Regions from separate parts of the Sphingobacterium sp. BIGb0116 genome, predicted to be linked through region 1. Evidence: riboswitches for the same ligand, from Rfam matches in the RefSeq annotation. Region 1 holds a riboswitch; the other holds the start of a gene.
What was found. Region 1 has a riboswitch for S-adenosylmethionine ahead of metE (5-methyltetrahydropteroyltriglutamate--homocysteine S-methyltransferase). Riboswitches for the same ligand answer to the same signal wherever they lie in the genome.
Positions count from the first base shown of each region.

Region 2: linked by a shared signal. The riboswitch ahead of M2419_RS01015 (O-acetylhomoserine aminocarboxypropyltransferase/cysteine synthase family protein) and the one ahead of metE (5-methyltetrahydropteroyltriglutamate--homocysteine S-methyltransferase) in region 1 are both predicted to bind S-adenosylmethionine.

Region 1 is NZ_JANUDT010000010.1:130,942-139,274, reverse strand. It holds gene M2419_RS22110 (helix-turn-helix domain-containing protein) at 1-490, shown strand, start outside; gene M2419_RS22105 (hypothetical protein) at 1,157-1,564, shown strand; gene M2419_RS22100 (single-stranded DNA-binding protein) at 1,618-2,013, opposite strand; gene M2419_RS22095 (hypothetical protein) at 2,188-2,553, shown strand; gene M2419_RS22090 (helix-turn-helix domain-containing protein) at 2,585-3,175, opposite strand; gene M2419_RS22085 (hypothetical protein) at 3,598-4,128, shown strand; gene metE (5-methyltetrahydropteroyltriglutamate--homocysteine S-methyltransferase) at 4,229-6,541, opposite strand; SAM riboswitch class I at 6,620-6,723, opposite strand; gene M2419_RS22075 (response regulator transcription factor) at 6,908-7,597, opposite strand; gene M2419_RS22070 (sensor histidine kinase KdpD) at 7,700-8,333, opposite strand, start outside.
Region 2 is NZ_JANUDT010000001.1:207,305-215,637, forward strand. It holds gene M2419_RS01000 (glutamine synthetase III) at 1-352, shown strand, start outside; gene M2419_RS01005 (TonB-dependent receptor) at 459-2,909, opposite strand; gene M2419_RS01010 (FUSC family membrane protein) at 3,253-5,280, shown strand; SAM riboswitch class I at 5,463-5,575, shown strand; gene M2419_RS01015 (O-acetylhomoserine aminocarboxypropyltransferase/cysteine synthase family protein) at 5,831-7,141, shown strand; gene metX (homoserine O-acetyltransferase) at 7,174-8,217, shown strand; gene M2419_RS01025 (homoserine dehydrogenase) at 8,257-8,333, shown strand, end outside.

The sequences.
Region 1 (8,333 bases):
TCCTGTGCAGCATCTTATTGAAAAAAATCTATCTGTCAATGAAATTCTTAATTTCAATGATTATTTTGAGCCAAATGTTTCTATTATTGGACGTAAAAGATTGTTACAAATCCCGCTGCTGGAACGGGATGCTATTTTTGAAGCGAGTACTCATTTTTCGAAATTAGATGAGCTTCCAATAATTGAATTTCCTTTGCAAAGTAGGAACCGTCTCATCGCAATCGAATATGCTGACCCTATTCCGGTACCGAGCGATTTTTTGGCTAGCCCTCAATCCATTTTGTTTTTTGAAGAAGTTGATGTTCAGAGCTTACATACTTTGGATAATGCCTTTGGTTTGTATTTTTCCGAGGAAGAGTTCTTTATTGGAAAATACAGTTTGCAGGAAAAGGAGATTAGTTTAGCCTTAAATGTCTGGAAGAAGATTGATTTCACTTTGGGAGAGAAAGCATATTTCTGGAAATTGTATGCCAAGTTTGAGCGAATCTAATCGCGTGGAACTTTTTCCTGCTGTTTATTTGGTATTGCCGGTATCGAGCGTATTTACATATTGTTACCATATTCTAGGTTAATGGTGTTATTGTACTCTACTTACAGGGGGTTAACAAGGGGTTTGCAGGGATTTACCCCTGCTATACCCCTGTTAACCCCCTGTTAACCCCCTGTTAACCCCATGTAATACCCCTACGAAAAGCGGTCTTGAGGTTGATCTGATGCTGACTTTCAGGCAAGAAAAGAAGACTACTAAATCAGGTCTGCAGATGTGAATGCCCACAAAAAATTTTGTGAAGTCGGGCATTGTAATTAAATTAGTTCGATAATAAAGTAAAACTTTTGCGCTGTTGATTCGCGTCTTTGGTTCATGAGAGATTATTCTAAACTGTTATCTCACAATAAAAATGGAAATTTGTGCAGGATTCGATCCAAGATCAGGAGTCAACACCTGGATAATAGGATAATGTATCATCAACAGAGAGTTGGTTTTTATTGGTAAGAATAAATCTCAAGGACGGTAATGTTATAAATCGGTAATGTTATAAGTAAGATAAATAGTGACGAACTTGTCGATCCGCTAAAAGTAGTGTGATTTATTTAGTTTCAGTACAACATGCATAAACGGCTAAATTACCATGGATAAAAAACTAAATTTAAATAGATGAAGAAAGTAACCTTATTAGCATTAATTGCTGGATTTTTTGTTATTTCCTGTAATAATTCCACGACTAAAAAAGTTGAAGTAAAAGATACGACTGCCGCTATTGACATTAAAAAAGATACGGCCAAAACGCTGCTGGAAAATAGAGGCGGCGAAGTGCCAATACCTAAATTTAGTTCTGTTGAGACACAAAAATTGGCGGAGGATTACACAAAATATATCAAGGAATTTATCGCTGTTGCTAAAAGTGGCGATGTTGTTAAGCTCAAGGAGCTTGCGTCCAAGCGTCAGGAATGGGCGACCAAAGAAACTGAAGCTGTTTCTAAGTTTACACCGGAAGATGCCAAATTATGGAAGGCTTATGCTGAGAACCTAGGAAGAGAGTTGACAGCAAGCCTAACAAAATAAGTTGGGAACAATCGACGAGGTAGAGACTTGAAAAATCTACCTCGTCGATCATACTAGAAGGGGAGGTCATCTTCAGTTTCATCCGGAAGTTTTGGGCTGTCTTCTTTGGCACCGTTGGACTCCGATAAAACCATGAAATTATCTACTTTAATTTCTGTGACATATTGTTTTACCCCATCTGCATTCTCATAATTACGATAGGTGAGTTTGCCCTCAACCATGAGTTTGGTTCCACGTTGGCATTTCTTTTCAATGGTATTGTTTTGATTACCCCAAACCACGAGTGTATGCCATTGAACTTCTTCAACCCACTCGCCGGCTTTGTTCTTGAAAAGATCATTGGTGGCGAGACGTAATACGGAATAATTTGTACCGGTGGAAGTTGTTTTGATTAATGGGTCGTTTCCTAAATGCCCAACCAATTGTACTTTGTTGCGTAATGTGCTCATGCGTCTAATTTTTAAATGTTTTTAATAATTCTTATTTTAGTTGACGGTCATTGGCTATCGATGCCAAATGATCTTAAGCAAAGGTGGGGCGGGGAAAAGAATATAGTCGTCTATTTACCATTTGTATTCGACTATAGTCGATTGTAACCGTTTGTTGTCGTTTAATCTTCCGTTATGAGTTCTGTCGAGAAAGTCTGCCTTGAATGTGGCAAGGGTATATATGGCCGTTCTGACAAGCGATTTTGTGATGATGCTTGCCGGAACGCCTATAACAATAAATTAAATAGCGACCAGACCAATATGGTGCGCAATGTGAATAATATCCTACGAAAAAACCGTCGTATTTTATTGGAAGCGTTGAGTGGGGAGGGTATGATCAAGATACAACGGGAAAAGTTAAAGCGGTTGGGATTTGATTTTAAGTTTCATACACATACTTTTTCCAATAACAAGGGACAGACCTATAACTTTATTTATGAAACAGGCTATCTGTTGCTGGAGAATGATTGGGTATTGATCGTTCAAAAGAAACCACTGTGATTTTAATCGCAACAGATTCATTAGTATTGGTTTAGTTTGCAGAACTGAGCTTGGCCTTCCTTATTGCGATATAATTAAAAATAGTGAAGGTTAGAATCAATATGTAGTAGCATACTGGGATGAGTAAAAAATAGGCGCTATTGAATATATCGCTTAAAAAAGACGGTAGTGAAATCTTAAAAAAATCTGCAATAATAATATAGCCTATGAAACTTCCGAGAAAAAATAGTCCAACAGCATGTATTACAATTATTTTTTTTAGGTGTTTACTGTATAAGGCGTCTTTGTTTTGCTTTGTATAGCCCATAATTGCTGGGACCAATAATCCTAATAACGGATTGACCAAAAAGGTGAGCGATGCTAAATATAGCGCTTTAATACTTCCTGTTTGATTGTTGTCGATACTGATTTGATTTACATTTGGCATAATGAGTTGTTCTAAAGGTATTTCCAAGATTTGACTGATCTGTTTGAGACTAAATCCACTGATTTCTTCAGTGCCTTTTTCGATGCGTTGCACTGTTCTTAGCGATACACCCGCCTGATCGGCGAGTTCCTGCTGCGTTAGTCCCTTACGTTTTCTTGATAGTTTGATTAATTGATTAGCTGATTGACTTTCCATAGTCCAAAGATGGGGAAATAGTCGTTGAATTTCAGCGAAATTGATGCGACAATAATATGCCAATATCGTGCTGTAAGATATAACGGATTAATAATCAAAAGTTTTTGGGAATTTGGTAAATATTTTGAATCTTTGCAATTTAATAGAGTAATTAATAAAAACGGAAGAATATGTTTGTAATATCAGAAAATCCCGCTTCGTCCACAGAGAAGATTCTCGGGAATATTCTTCGGAATACGGCCCTTTCCTAATCTTCTTTCTTAATACGTTAAGTAACCTATGTTGATATTGGCTAAAACTTGGCTCTCTAAATGGTGGTCCACTGTTCCAATATGCTTAGCTTATTATGGAGTTTTAAAAATCCAGTTACTTTCAAGGTTATTGTGAAAGCTGGATATGAATGTTATGTTTTAGAAAATTTTATGAATTCAGTAAATAAATATGTCCTTCAGGCACTGGATAATTATCCTATGTATTTGGAGGAGACCATGGAATCCTTATCCTATGCACTGTCTTATGATGAGTCTAATACAATGGCGCTATGTTTGATGGGAAGAGTTCATGCCGAACAGCTATTGGACTATGAGCAGGCAAAAAGGTATTTCCAGGAAGCTTTGGTGCATAATGTACAGGCATTGGAAGTATATCCTTATTTCATTCAGACATTGATTGATATGGGGGATTATGAAGCTGCAAAAAAGACGATTAAATTTGCTTTGACACTTCCGGCGATGCCCTTGACAGGGATTTGGATCAAGAAAGCACTTCTATTTGAAAAATTAAGAAAATACAAAAAGGCATTGAAGGCGTTAAAGATGGCAAAACTTGAAAATGTTGATCTTGATTTTTCGTCAAGCCTGAAGTCGATTGAAGATCGGATTAAAGGGAAACAGGAAATTAAGAACGGGAGAGAAAAGGAAAATAAGAAAGAAAAGAAGAACACCCGAAAATAGTCTCACACTATCCCGATAACAGTTTTTGTTTCGAACCAAGGTCCGATAAAGAAGCCCTAGATGAAATTTCATCTAGGGCTTTATCAATATAGTTTAAGAATTATTCTGCTCTTAAGATTTTCGCAGCCTCAACCATCGACTCTAAAGCCGCTTTGGTTTCTGGCCAAGCACGAGTTTTTAAACCACAGTCAGGGTTAACCCAAAGCTGTTCTGCTGGAACTACTGCTTTTGCTTTACGCAATAGATCTACCATCTCATCTTTGCTTGGAACACGTGGTGAGTGAATGTCATAGACACCTGGACCAATATCATTTGGATATTTGAAATCACCGGCGAAAGCATTCAACAATTTCATTTGAGAACGTGAAGTCTCAATCGTGATGACGTCAGCATCCATTGCAGCGATATCTTCGATTACATTATTGAACTCAGAGTAACACATGTGTGTGTGAATCTGTGTATCGTCTTCTACATTTGATGAAGAAACACGGAAAGCACGTACTGCCCAGTTCAAGTAATCTTTTTGATCAGCTTTACGTAGCGGCAATCCTTCACGGATAGCTGGTTCATCGATTTGTATGATTTTGATACCTGCTTTTTCCAACGCTTGTACTTCATCCAAGATCGCCAATGCAATTTGGTAAGTCGTTGTTGAACGCGGTTGATCATTACGTACGAAAGACCATTGTAAGATAGTAACCGGACCAGTCAACATACCTTTAACCGGACGGTTAGTCAATGATTGCGCGTATGAAGACCAACGGACAGTCATATCTTCAGGACGGTATACATCACCATAGATAATTGGAGGTTTTACACAACGTGAACCGTAAGATTGTACCCAGCCGTTTTGTGTGAAAGCGTAACCAGCCAATTGTTCACCGAAGTATTCAACCATGTCGTTACGTTCGAATTCGCCGTGTACTAATACGTCGATATCTAATTGCTCTTGAAGACGGATTGTGTTCTCAGTTTCTTCTGCGATTGCTTTATCATATTCTGCCTGCGTGATAGCACCTTTTTTCAAGTCTGCTCTCCATTTACGAACATCTTTCGTTTGTGGGAATGAACCAATAGTTGTAGTAGGGAATGCCGGCAAGTTGAATTTCGCTTGTTGCGCTGCTTTACGGTCAGCAAATGCTGAAGTACGTTTTGCATCGTTATCAGTGATATTGCTTGTACGTGTTTTAACCTCTGGTTTGTGGATCAATGGAGAAGTACGACGACTTTCAGCAGCAGCTTTGTTAGCTTCGAAGCGTTTTGCTGTTTCAGCATCAACTTCACCTTCCGCTAGTACGGCTAAGTCTTTTACCTCAGCTAATTTTTGTTTAGCAAATGCTAACCAGTTTTTTACTTCAGCTGGTAGCGATTGCTCATTGTGCTCATTGTCTAAGTCAAAAGGAACGTGCAACAATGATGAAGAAGGAGCTACCCATACACGGTCTTTTCCTAATGCATCAACAGCCTGTTTGATTTTAACCAATGATTTTTCGTAATCATTTTTCCAGATGTTACGGCCTTCAACAATACCCAAAGATAATGTTAATGAAGCAGGAACTTTAGCTAGTACCGTATCCAATTGGTTTTCACCGCGTACCAGATCTAAATGTAAAGCATGGATAGGTAGGTTAACTGCGATATCTTCGTTGTCTTTTAAAGCTTCGAAGTAAGTAGTCGCGATTAATTTGATATTTTTTGCTGCTGCAGCTAATTTTTCGAAAGTAGGTTGATATAAAGCTTTTACTTTAGCATCTAAATCCAATGCTAAGAAAGGCTCGTCAATCTGAACATATTGGGCACCAGCCTCAGCTAGTTTAGCTAATATTTGCTCATATACTGGAACAAGTTTATCCAATAAATCGATGCGGTCGAAGCCAGCTTCTTTTTCTTTACCGATCAAAAGGTAAGTGATAGGACCTAGTAGAACTGGTTTAGTATCGATGCCCAATGATTTTGCTTCGTTATATTCATTTAAGAATTTTTCGGACGTCAATTTGAATTCTTGATCTTTTGTGAATTCTGGCACCATATAGTGGTAGTTGGTATCCAACCACTTGGTCATTTCCATTGCAGTCACGTCGATTCCTTCTTGTTGGAAACCACGCGCCATGGCAAAATATAGATCTAAGCTGTAATTGTTGTCTACTTTATTCAATAAAGAATGGTAACGAGCAGGAATTGCACCAACAGTAAGGGTTAAATCCAATACTTGATCGTAAAAAGAGAAATCATTGGAAGGGATCAAATCTATTCCAGCATCTTTTTGTGTTTTCCAATTGCCTTCACGAATTTTTTTTGCGGTGTCCAATAATTCCTCAACAGAAGATTTTTTAGCCCAATAGGCCTCATTGGCTTTTTTCAATTCGCGGAACGCGCCCACACGAGGGTAACCTAAATTGTTAGTCAATAACATAATGAATGTTTTTAATATTTCTTTTTCAACTATATTTCTTGCTAGAGAGAGAAGGACACACTAGAATTCGGTGACTTCGGCTTATCATTCCCATATCAAGTAGGGTAGAATTTAGCACCTTGTCAAGGGACAGGTTGCTAAGGCTTCATCGGGTCTATTCCCTCTGCCTTTCTCTATAAGCGACGCTAAGTTAGAACATTTCTTTTTGAAATGCAAATTTTTTATAAAAGTGCATCAATTTTTTATATTCTACTAAGGATAAAATTGTTTTGTTCTTTTCTTTTCATCCGTGATTTAGTGTATGCCATGTTTCAATACGTTGTGGCATAAAAAATGGGGAATGACTGTTTCTCATTCCCCATTCTTTTAGCTCACCAAAAGTTTGTAACCTTTTCCGTGCACATTGACAATTTCAACCTTACTATCTTCTTTTAGATATTTACGAAGTTTACTGAGAAATACATCCATACTTCTACCCGTAAAGTAGTTGTCATCATGCCATATTTTTAATAAAGCTTCTTCCCGGGTCAGCACATCATTTTTCTTTAAACAAAGCAAACGTAGTAGTTCCGCTTCTTTGGTGGATAGTTTTTGCATCTGTCCTTTGTAAGAAATTTGCTGACTTGTATAATCAAAGAAATAATCACCAATTTCAAATTTATCAGCAACCACTTCCTCTTCTTTGTCTCGAACACTGCGCTTCAGCAAAGCATTGATGCGGAGCAATAATTCCTCCACTCGAAAAGGCTTTGTGATATAATCATCTCCCCCTAATTCAAAGGCTTCGGTTTTATCTTCCATCATCCCCTTTGCTGTGGCAAAGATAATAGGAACAGTGTTGTTTGTTTTTCTGATTTCACGTCCAACTGTAAATCCGTCCTTTTTTGGCATCATGACATCGAAAATACAGAGGTCGTAGTTATTTTTTTTGAATTGAGAAATCGCTTCATCTCCATCCGTGCATAATGTGACGTCAAATTTTCCCTTTAATTCGAGATAGTCTTTTAAAAGATCCCCCAAATTAGGATCATCTTCTGCTAATAATATCTTTTGCATAATGATTATATTAATTTTCACCAATGTCCCTTGATGCTGATAAATCAGCTTTCCTCAACCTTTGAAATTTTTTAAAGAGGAAATATACAAAAAAGGAACGTTTTATTTTTTAATAGGCAAAATTACTTCAAAGGTCGTGCCCTTATCTTTTTCACTTTTAACTGTAATTTTTCCGTTCAGCCTTCTCAGGATGTCCTGTACATAACTTAAGCCAAGACCAAATCCTTTGACATTATGAACATTTCCAGTTGGAATACGGTAGAACTGGTCGAAAATCTTTTGCAGGTGATCCCGGCTCATCCCAATACCGTTGTCGGCAATAGTGACGACAATGGTATCGCCAACATTTTTTGAATTGATGTTGACATGTAAATCTCCTTTGCTGTACTTGATGGCATTATCCAATAAATTGTAAAATACATTCGAAAAATGTAACTCATCACCGATGACAATATCCTTTGTCGCTGCAAGATCTATACTGAATTTTCCGCCGATATTCTGCATGCGTAGCTGCATACTGTCCGTTACTGCAGAAACAAGATCATTGATGCTTACTTCTACCTGGTCGAGTTTTAGCGTTTCTTTTTCTAGTCTTGCCAAATCGAGTACACGTTCAATATGATTTCCGAGTCTAACATTTTCGTCGTAGATGATATTAGCCAATTTCTGAACGCGCTTGTGGTCGGCATTGATGTCTGGATCTTTAAGTGACTCACTAGCAATCATAATTGTTGCA
Region 2 (8,333 bases), on a different contig from region 1:
GGTTAACAACCAAATTGCTCCTGCATGTTTCATTTATCAAAACGAATTGATTGAAAATGTCAAAGGATTAAAAGACCTTGGTCTAGCGCAGGCAGCATTCAGCTCTCAATTGAACTTTGTAGAACGTATTTCAACACACGTAAATACCATCTTGGAGCAAGCTGAAGCAATGCGTCAGGAACGTAAAAAAGCAAACCAAATTGATGACGTACGTGAAAGATCAATCGCTTACGATGAATCGGTTAAACCATATTTCGATGTGATCCGTTATCATGTCAACAAATTGGAGAAAATTGTTGATGACAAAAAATGGCCTCTTCCAAAATTGAGAGAGATCTTATTTTTAAGTTAAGATAACTTCCCTGAAACAAAAAGAGCCTGCGATATCGCAGGCTCTTTTTGTTTCAGGGAAACGTTCGCTATCTCTCGCTCCTTATCTCCCCTCACAACAGTAGCTCCTATTTTTTTAACCGATTATCTTCATCATTATTACCAGCCTTCTTATTGACTGACTTAATATTCATATTACCAAAACGATAAGAAACTGACAATCGGATAACCCGACTATCATATCCATTTCGTATACGATAGTATCCATTTTCCTGATAACTCGACAATCTGCGCTGACCTCTTGTATTCAACACATCATTTACAGCCAACTTTACATTCAATTTTTTGTCAAGAAATGTTTTTCCAGCACCTAGATCGATACCATAGTAAGACTGAAAACTAAATACCCCATATACTGCTGGCGAAAAATAATTGGCTGTCAGCTCCAGATTTGTTGTTTTCCCAATTCGAATATCATGATTGGAACTTACCTGGAAAGATAACTTTTCCAATTGGCGTTGCGCTCCGGAGTGCTCATCAAAACTAAACTTATTATAAAAAGCGCTGGCATTGTTAGAAATACTCCACCATTTAAAAAGCTTAACTGGTATATTGACATTCATGTTGTAATAATCAAAGTAAGCCAGATTTCTATCTGTCTGTGCAATAGCTTTGGTCTCCGAATTGCTTTCTATGACCTGAGTGATGGCATCATTGGTCCTCTTGTAGCCCAAACTCAATAAATAGCGATCTTTAAAGGTATAATTTACTTCATACGAATTGGTATATTGTGGATTTAAATAAGGGTTGCCATACTGATACGTGTATTGATCCAAATAATACACAAAGGGATTCAATGCCCCATAATCAGGACGGTCAATACGTCTGCTATAACTCGCACCAAGCTTGTGATCATCATTAATCTGTTGCTGTACAAATATTGATGGGAAAAAATCGGTATAGGTACGTTTTGTTTGTTGCCCAAGCGTCACCGAGTTTCCTAGGGAGCTTGTATTTTCAACACGCAGTCCAGTTTGTACCGAAAACTTTCCGAATGATTTATTTAGGCTGAAATAAGCTGCAGCTATATTTTCATTATACAAAAACTGATTACTTTGACCATTATTTTGCACAAACTCGCCTTGCTGATCCTGATCTTCGTATAACAAATTATTATCTGTTTTTACACGGCTATATTTTAAGCCCGCCTCAAGTTTCGTCGTTTTATTAAAAGGATGCACAAAATCGGTTTTAAAAACCAAAATTTTGGTCTTAGAAAGCATATCATTCCGGAAAATATTCGGTGATTTAAATTCTTCCCAATTTGCATCCAAAAAACGGTTTCCAACAGTGCTATTGTCATTATTCTTCGAATATGAATAATCCCCATTAACGGTCAATTCAGTCCCTAAGGTATCAAATGTCTTTTTATAGTTAAGATTATAAGTGAGGTAGTGGTATTTAAAATCTGACAAATTGCTTCCTAATACAATCGAATCAAGCTTTCCTTTTTGAGAGGCGATCAGATTGCTTCCCTCGCGTGTTGAATGGCCATTACTTACGTTACCGTTAACCACAAATCCAATGACCTCCTCTTTCCCCAGGTTAAAATCTGCCGCAAATTTGAAATTATGGCCTCGATAGCGGAATTTCGAATAAGAATCCGAATTGAAAAAAGTCGTCCCGATTTTGGTATCTACAGCCCTATCGATATTTAAATCATTAAAGCCTAAGGCATTTGCGTAGTTATAAGAAGAAAATAAGTTCACCCAACTGTTACGATGGTTTACTAGAAAGCCACCATCCGCCTTTGTATATTTACCCTGCCCTAAATTGAGGTTTAAACTAACATTACTTCCAAATTGCGTATTCTTCTTTGTCTTAATATTAATAATTCCTGCATTCCCTGCTGCATCGTATTTTGCGGGTGGATTGGTGAGTACTTCGATCGATGCTATTGCATTGGAAGCTGTATTTTCCAATAATCGCGATACTTCATCTGCAGAAAGATAAGTAGGCTTACCATCAATCATGATAATCACATTACTTTTTCCACGTAGATTGATCTTTTTATTGTCTAAAGTTACCCCTGGAACCTTTTGCAGGAGTTCCAATGCGTTATTCCCTGTTGCCAAAATACTGTTTTCAACATTGAGGACAACTTTATCAAGGTGACTTTCAATCAATGGTTTCTTACCGATCACCTGTGCCTCACTCAGCACTTTACTTTCCACCTGTAAACGAATCGTATCCAGTACCTTGAGATCACCCGCACTCACGACCATTTCAGCAGAACGATAAATAGCATAACCCACCGTGGACACCTGTAGGCTGTACTTCCCTTCGGGTATCGCAGACAACACAATTTCTCCATTTTCGTTGGATAAAGTTCCTTTTAACAAGATATCATTGGGCTTACGAAACAATGAAATATTTGCAGCCACAATAGGCTGATTGTCTTGTCCAACAACGACTGTACGTAATTTTCCCCCGTCAGACTGTGCTGAAACGGGTCCGGCAATAGAAAACAGGAATAAAACAAGAGAAAATAAGAGCAATTTAATTTTTTGTGGTTTCATAATGTAATTTCTTAAGGCTATCGATTGGATAGTCAACTTCATAATAATGACAACAAACCTCGTGTATTCATTACACGTTGACTAGTAGAAATAGATAGATCGTCCGATTCACTCGGTAGACAACCAAATAACATCGGTAAACCATGTCATTCGCTGATCGATGCTAAAGCCGATAAAATCATCCCAGCTAATCTTGAATCTCCAAAAAGCACAGCGCAAGAAAAGCACATCGAATCAAAATAAAAATTCAAAAAATCAACAAAAATCAAAACAAATAAATTGTATACAAAAAATATTAAGCATAATATTTGTATTTTTGCATAGAAAATTAGTAAACTGATTAATGAGCACTGTATCATTGAAGAAAAGATTCTACCGTATTTATATCCTTATGATACGATTTATGCATGGCGAGCATTCTGGAGACGCATTACGTAATGTTTCCATCAGCATCTTGCCAAGTTTGGCGATCTACTTATTGGGAGCGCAAGCGAGCACGGCTATTGGAATCGGTGTCGGATCGTTGTTAACAACACTCACAGATCCTCCTGGAAACAGAAAAGATAAACTTTCTTCTGCTCTCGTATGTATTCCCACCTTCTTTGTTGCATCATTGTTTACAGCGATTGTATTTCCGTATCATTGGCCCTTGGTTATACTGCTAGCAGCGGCCGGTTTTATATGTACGTTATACGGTATTTTTGGGGCTCGCTATGCTGCAATTGGAAACATGACATTGATTCTCATGAGTTTTGTGATCGGAATGGCCCCGCAACACCCTTTTGCGGTTAGTTTACAGATTACAACAGGTTCCATTATATACTACTTTTTTAGCCTTTTACAAGCCTATATACAACCTTATCGCTCGCTAAAACATGCGATGGCCAATGGTTTTCATGGATTGTCCCAATTTCTATTGATACGATCACAGTCTTACGATCCCAATATTCCTTTGAATATAACGTACAGTCGCGTAGGCAAAATTCATGGCCTGATCAGCGAACAACAGGAACAAATCAGGTCTCTTCTTTTTCGAGAAAAAAAAATCATAAGTCAACAGTGGCATAAAAGCAATTATTGGCTCAGTCAGGTTTATGGGTTAATTGACCTTCATGAGTTAATTATTGCACTTGATCACGACTATGATGCGATTCGCAAAAATCTTGCAGACACGGGCAGCCTCCCTTTAATTCGTCACACAATCAAATTATTAGCTTTAGAAATTGATAGCTTTTCACAACCTAACAAGAGGTTTCGGTATGCGCATCAATTATATCACAATAACTTTAAAATTAATGCCCTCTTACAGGATTTAAAAGAAATTCAAGAACAGCAGACCGGTCAAGCAAAAAGTATATTATGTTCGATCATAAGCAACATCGAAGCAATTATTGAAGTACTCAACCGAATTCAGGTAGCTTTTTATCAAAATCAGGAAATTCAGGATAAGATTGACAGCAGTGAGTACCAGCAATTTATCAATCGACCTTTGCGCAATCTTGCTGATCTAAAAAGTAAACTCCATCTGAATAACCCGCTTTTTCGATTTGCCGTTCGGATGGCTCTTCTTTTTGGAACAGGCGCATTGATCGGTATTTTATTTTTGGATTTTAAATATACCTATTGGATCTTACTGACGATCGCTATTGTTGCCAGACCAGCATTTTCAATGACAAAAAAGCGTAATATAGAGCGTATTGTAGGCACATTCTCGGGTATAATAGTTGGTATATTCTGCTTAATTTCTATTCATTTTCTCCCAGCTCTCCTTACCATAGCTGCATTAGGTCTTTTCGGATTCTTTTTGTTCAACCGATCTAATTATATGGTCAGTGTCATCTTTATTACCTTGGGAATTGTGATTGCGCTCAATTTGTTCGAAGGCAATATCAATCTCATTTTAGGCAGCCGAATACTTTTCACACTCATTGGAGCATTCTTGGCTATAGCAGGTTATTTCTTGATACCTGTACGCCAAAGCACAGGCATGGTTCAGCTGGCAAAAGAGGTATCCCTTTACAACGAGCATTATTTCCAAACCATCAATAACCGTCTGTCGGACGAGAAACAAAGTTCTTTTGATATACGACTGGCTCGCAAAAAAGCGCAGACTGCCATGGCCCTGTTTTCAGACGCTATCAATCAAATGAAAAAAGAACCCGAGCATAAATGGATAGATTGGTCGCATATCCACCATTTTCAGGCACTCTCTTATCAGGTCAACTCCCATTTGGTGGGGCTTTCGTTATCGTTAAGCAAAAAGACGAATCGCCACCTAGCGTATGATATCCATAGTAGAATTGATGCACTTAAACCTCTTTTAACAGATTTAAATCAAATTGCGGAACGGATCAACTTAAAGAAATCATAATACCCGATTGACAGTTATTTATCCGGTTTCATCCGACGATATGCGATCCCGATCGGTATGTTATTCAAAATTCCTTTAACTAAAAAATAGCTTTTCTTTTGCTTTAATAAAAAAAGAGTTTATATTTGTGTCGTCTTCGAAAGAAGATTTCTAATCAACACCTCCCTTAATCAGTAGGTCTTGATTTATAAAGAAGTGGCGAGAGACTGGCTCAATGACCCACTGGCAACCTTCAATTTGTTTGAAAAGGTGCCAATTCCTGTCCAAAACAATATCGTTTTGGAGCATATAAATGACATAAGACAATGATTATTAAACTACTGAAGTCCATTAAAAATTCAGGTTCAACACAAGTGAACCACACGATAAGCGAAAGTGTAAGTCATCGTACAACTGTATTGATGCGAATGCGTATGCATATGCACTTCCATGCTTGTTAAAAATCATTTCCTTTTTCTTGGATAAAGATTTAACAGACCCTTCAACGAGGTGTGTATGCTTCTCTTTTTACTTAGCAATTTCTTTTTGAACCCTTAAAATCTGATATATTATGTCTTCAAACAAAAATTTAAAATTCGAAACTCTTCAGGTTCACGCTGGCCAAGTCGCTGATCCTACTACGGGATCTAGAGCAGTTCCTATATATCAAACAACATCTTTTGTATTTGAAAATGCCGAACACGGCGCAAACTTATTTGCATTAAAGCAGTTCGGCAATATCTATACACGGATTATGAATCCTACTACGGATGTTTTCGAACAACGTATTGCGGCACTGGAAGGTGGAGTCGCAGCTGTTGCTGTTGCATCTGGCCAGGCAGCACAGTTTATAGCTTTAAATAATATCTTGGAAAGTGGTGACAATTTTGTTGCCGGATCCAACTTATACGGCGGTACATTTAACCAGTTTAAAGTTTCTTTTAAACGCCTGGGCATCGAAGCTCGATTTGCAACGGACGCCGAGGCAGATAAAATTGAAGCCCTCATTGATGATAAAACAAAGGCCATCTATGTTGAAACAATTGGAAACCCAAGTTTCAATATTCCAGACTTTGAGAAAATTGCTGCCGTAGCAAAAAAATATGACTTACCATTAATCGTCGATAATACTTTTGGAGCTGGGGGTTATTTATTTAAACCTTTGGAGTACGGTGCGAATGTGGTTGTTGAATCGGCTACTAAATGGATCGGTGGACATGGCACAAGCATTGGCGGTGTCATCGTCGACGGCGGAAACTACAATTGGGGCAATGGAAAATACCCTCAATTTTCCGAACCATCTGAAGGCTATCATGGCTTAGTTTTTTCCGAAGTTTTCGGTGAAGGCGGACCGTTTGGAAATATTCAATTTGCCATTCGGGCACGTGTGGAAGGGCTTCGGGATTTCGGGCCAGCACTCTCCCCTTTCAATTCATTCTTATTATTACAAGGGCTTGAAACGCTGTCTTTACGGGTGCAACGCCATGTAGATAACACTTTAGAGGTAGCTAAATGGCTTGAGGCGCATCCACAGGTAGAAAAAGTAAACTATCCGGGCTTAAAAAGCTCTCCGAGCTTCGCTAACGCACAAAAATACCTTAAAAATGGCTATGGTGCGGTGCTTTCTTTCCAGCTCAAGGGTGACGCAGCACAGAAGGCCAATAGCTTTATCGACAGCTTAGAATTGATCAGTCACTTGGCCAATGTCGGTGATACGAAGTCATTGATTATCCATCCAGCAGCGACTACTCACCAACAATTGAGTGATGAAGATCAAGCCAATGCTGGAGTGTTCAAAGGTTTATTACGCCTTTCTGTAGGAATAGAACATATTGATGACATCAAAGCTGATTTACAACAAGCTTTTGATAAAATTAAATAATCAGATTTTTTCGGCTTAAACTTAAACGTAAAATGAGTAAGCATATTTATCTGCACCCGGAGCCTTTTGTATTTGAAAATGGAAGAGAGCTTACTGATTTACAAATCAGTTATGAAACATTTGGCAAACCCAACGCAGATCGCAGTAATGTGATCTGGGTTTGCCATGCACTTACGGCTAATGCAGATGTACTGGATTGGTGGTCCGGTCTTTTTGGAACAGGTGAATTATTTGATTCAAACGATTATTATATTATCTGCGCCAATGTCATAGGATCAGCATATAATAGCAGTAATCCGCTATCTGTAAACCCAGCTACTGGACAGCCTTACTACCTATCTTTTCCTGAATTTACAGTAAGGGATTTGGTCAATGCACATCAATTTCTTGCAGACCACCTGGATATCAAACAAATAGAGATCCTTATTGGCGGCTCATTGGGCGGTCAACAAGCATTGGAATGGGCCGTATCGCACAGTATAGCCATCAACCATCTAATCGTCGTTGGAACAAATGCCGTCCATTCACCATGGGGTATTGCATTCAATGAAAGTCAACGTCTTGCCATTACAACTGATCGAACCTTTTACGCCAATCATCCCGATGGCGGAGCTAAGGGTTTAAAAGTTGCACGCGCTATGGCACTGTTGTCTTACCGCAACTATACAACGTATGCCAACACACAAAAGGAGGATGATAACGAAAAACTCGATCATTATAAAGCATCCTCCTATCAAAACTATCAGGGTGAAAAATTGGTGAAACGCTATAATGCGTACAGCTATTACTTCCTAACCAAAGCAATGGACAGCCATAATTTAGGTCGGGGAAGACGATCTATCGAATCCGCTTTAGCGAGCATTGACTGTCCAACTTTAGTACTGAGCGTCAATACAGATTTGTTGTTTCCTCCACAAGAGCAACAATTCATCGCTCAACATGTTCCGAATGCCCACTATCAGGAGATTGAATCTACCTATGGCCACGATGGATTTTTGATCGAAACAAAAAAACTCACTAAAATCATCAGCAACTTTCTGCGGAAACAAAAAGAATACCTAAACGAATTAGTATAAGAGAATAAATAATATATATAAGAGAATTTAAGAAGAGATATGAGTAATAAATTAACAATAGGGATGTTTGGGTTTGGTGTAGTAGGCCAAGGTCTTTACGATATCATCAAAACCAA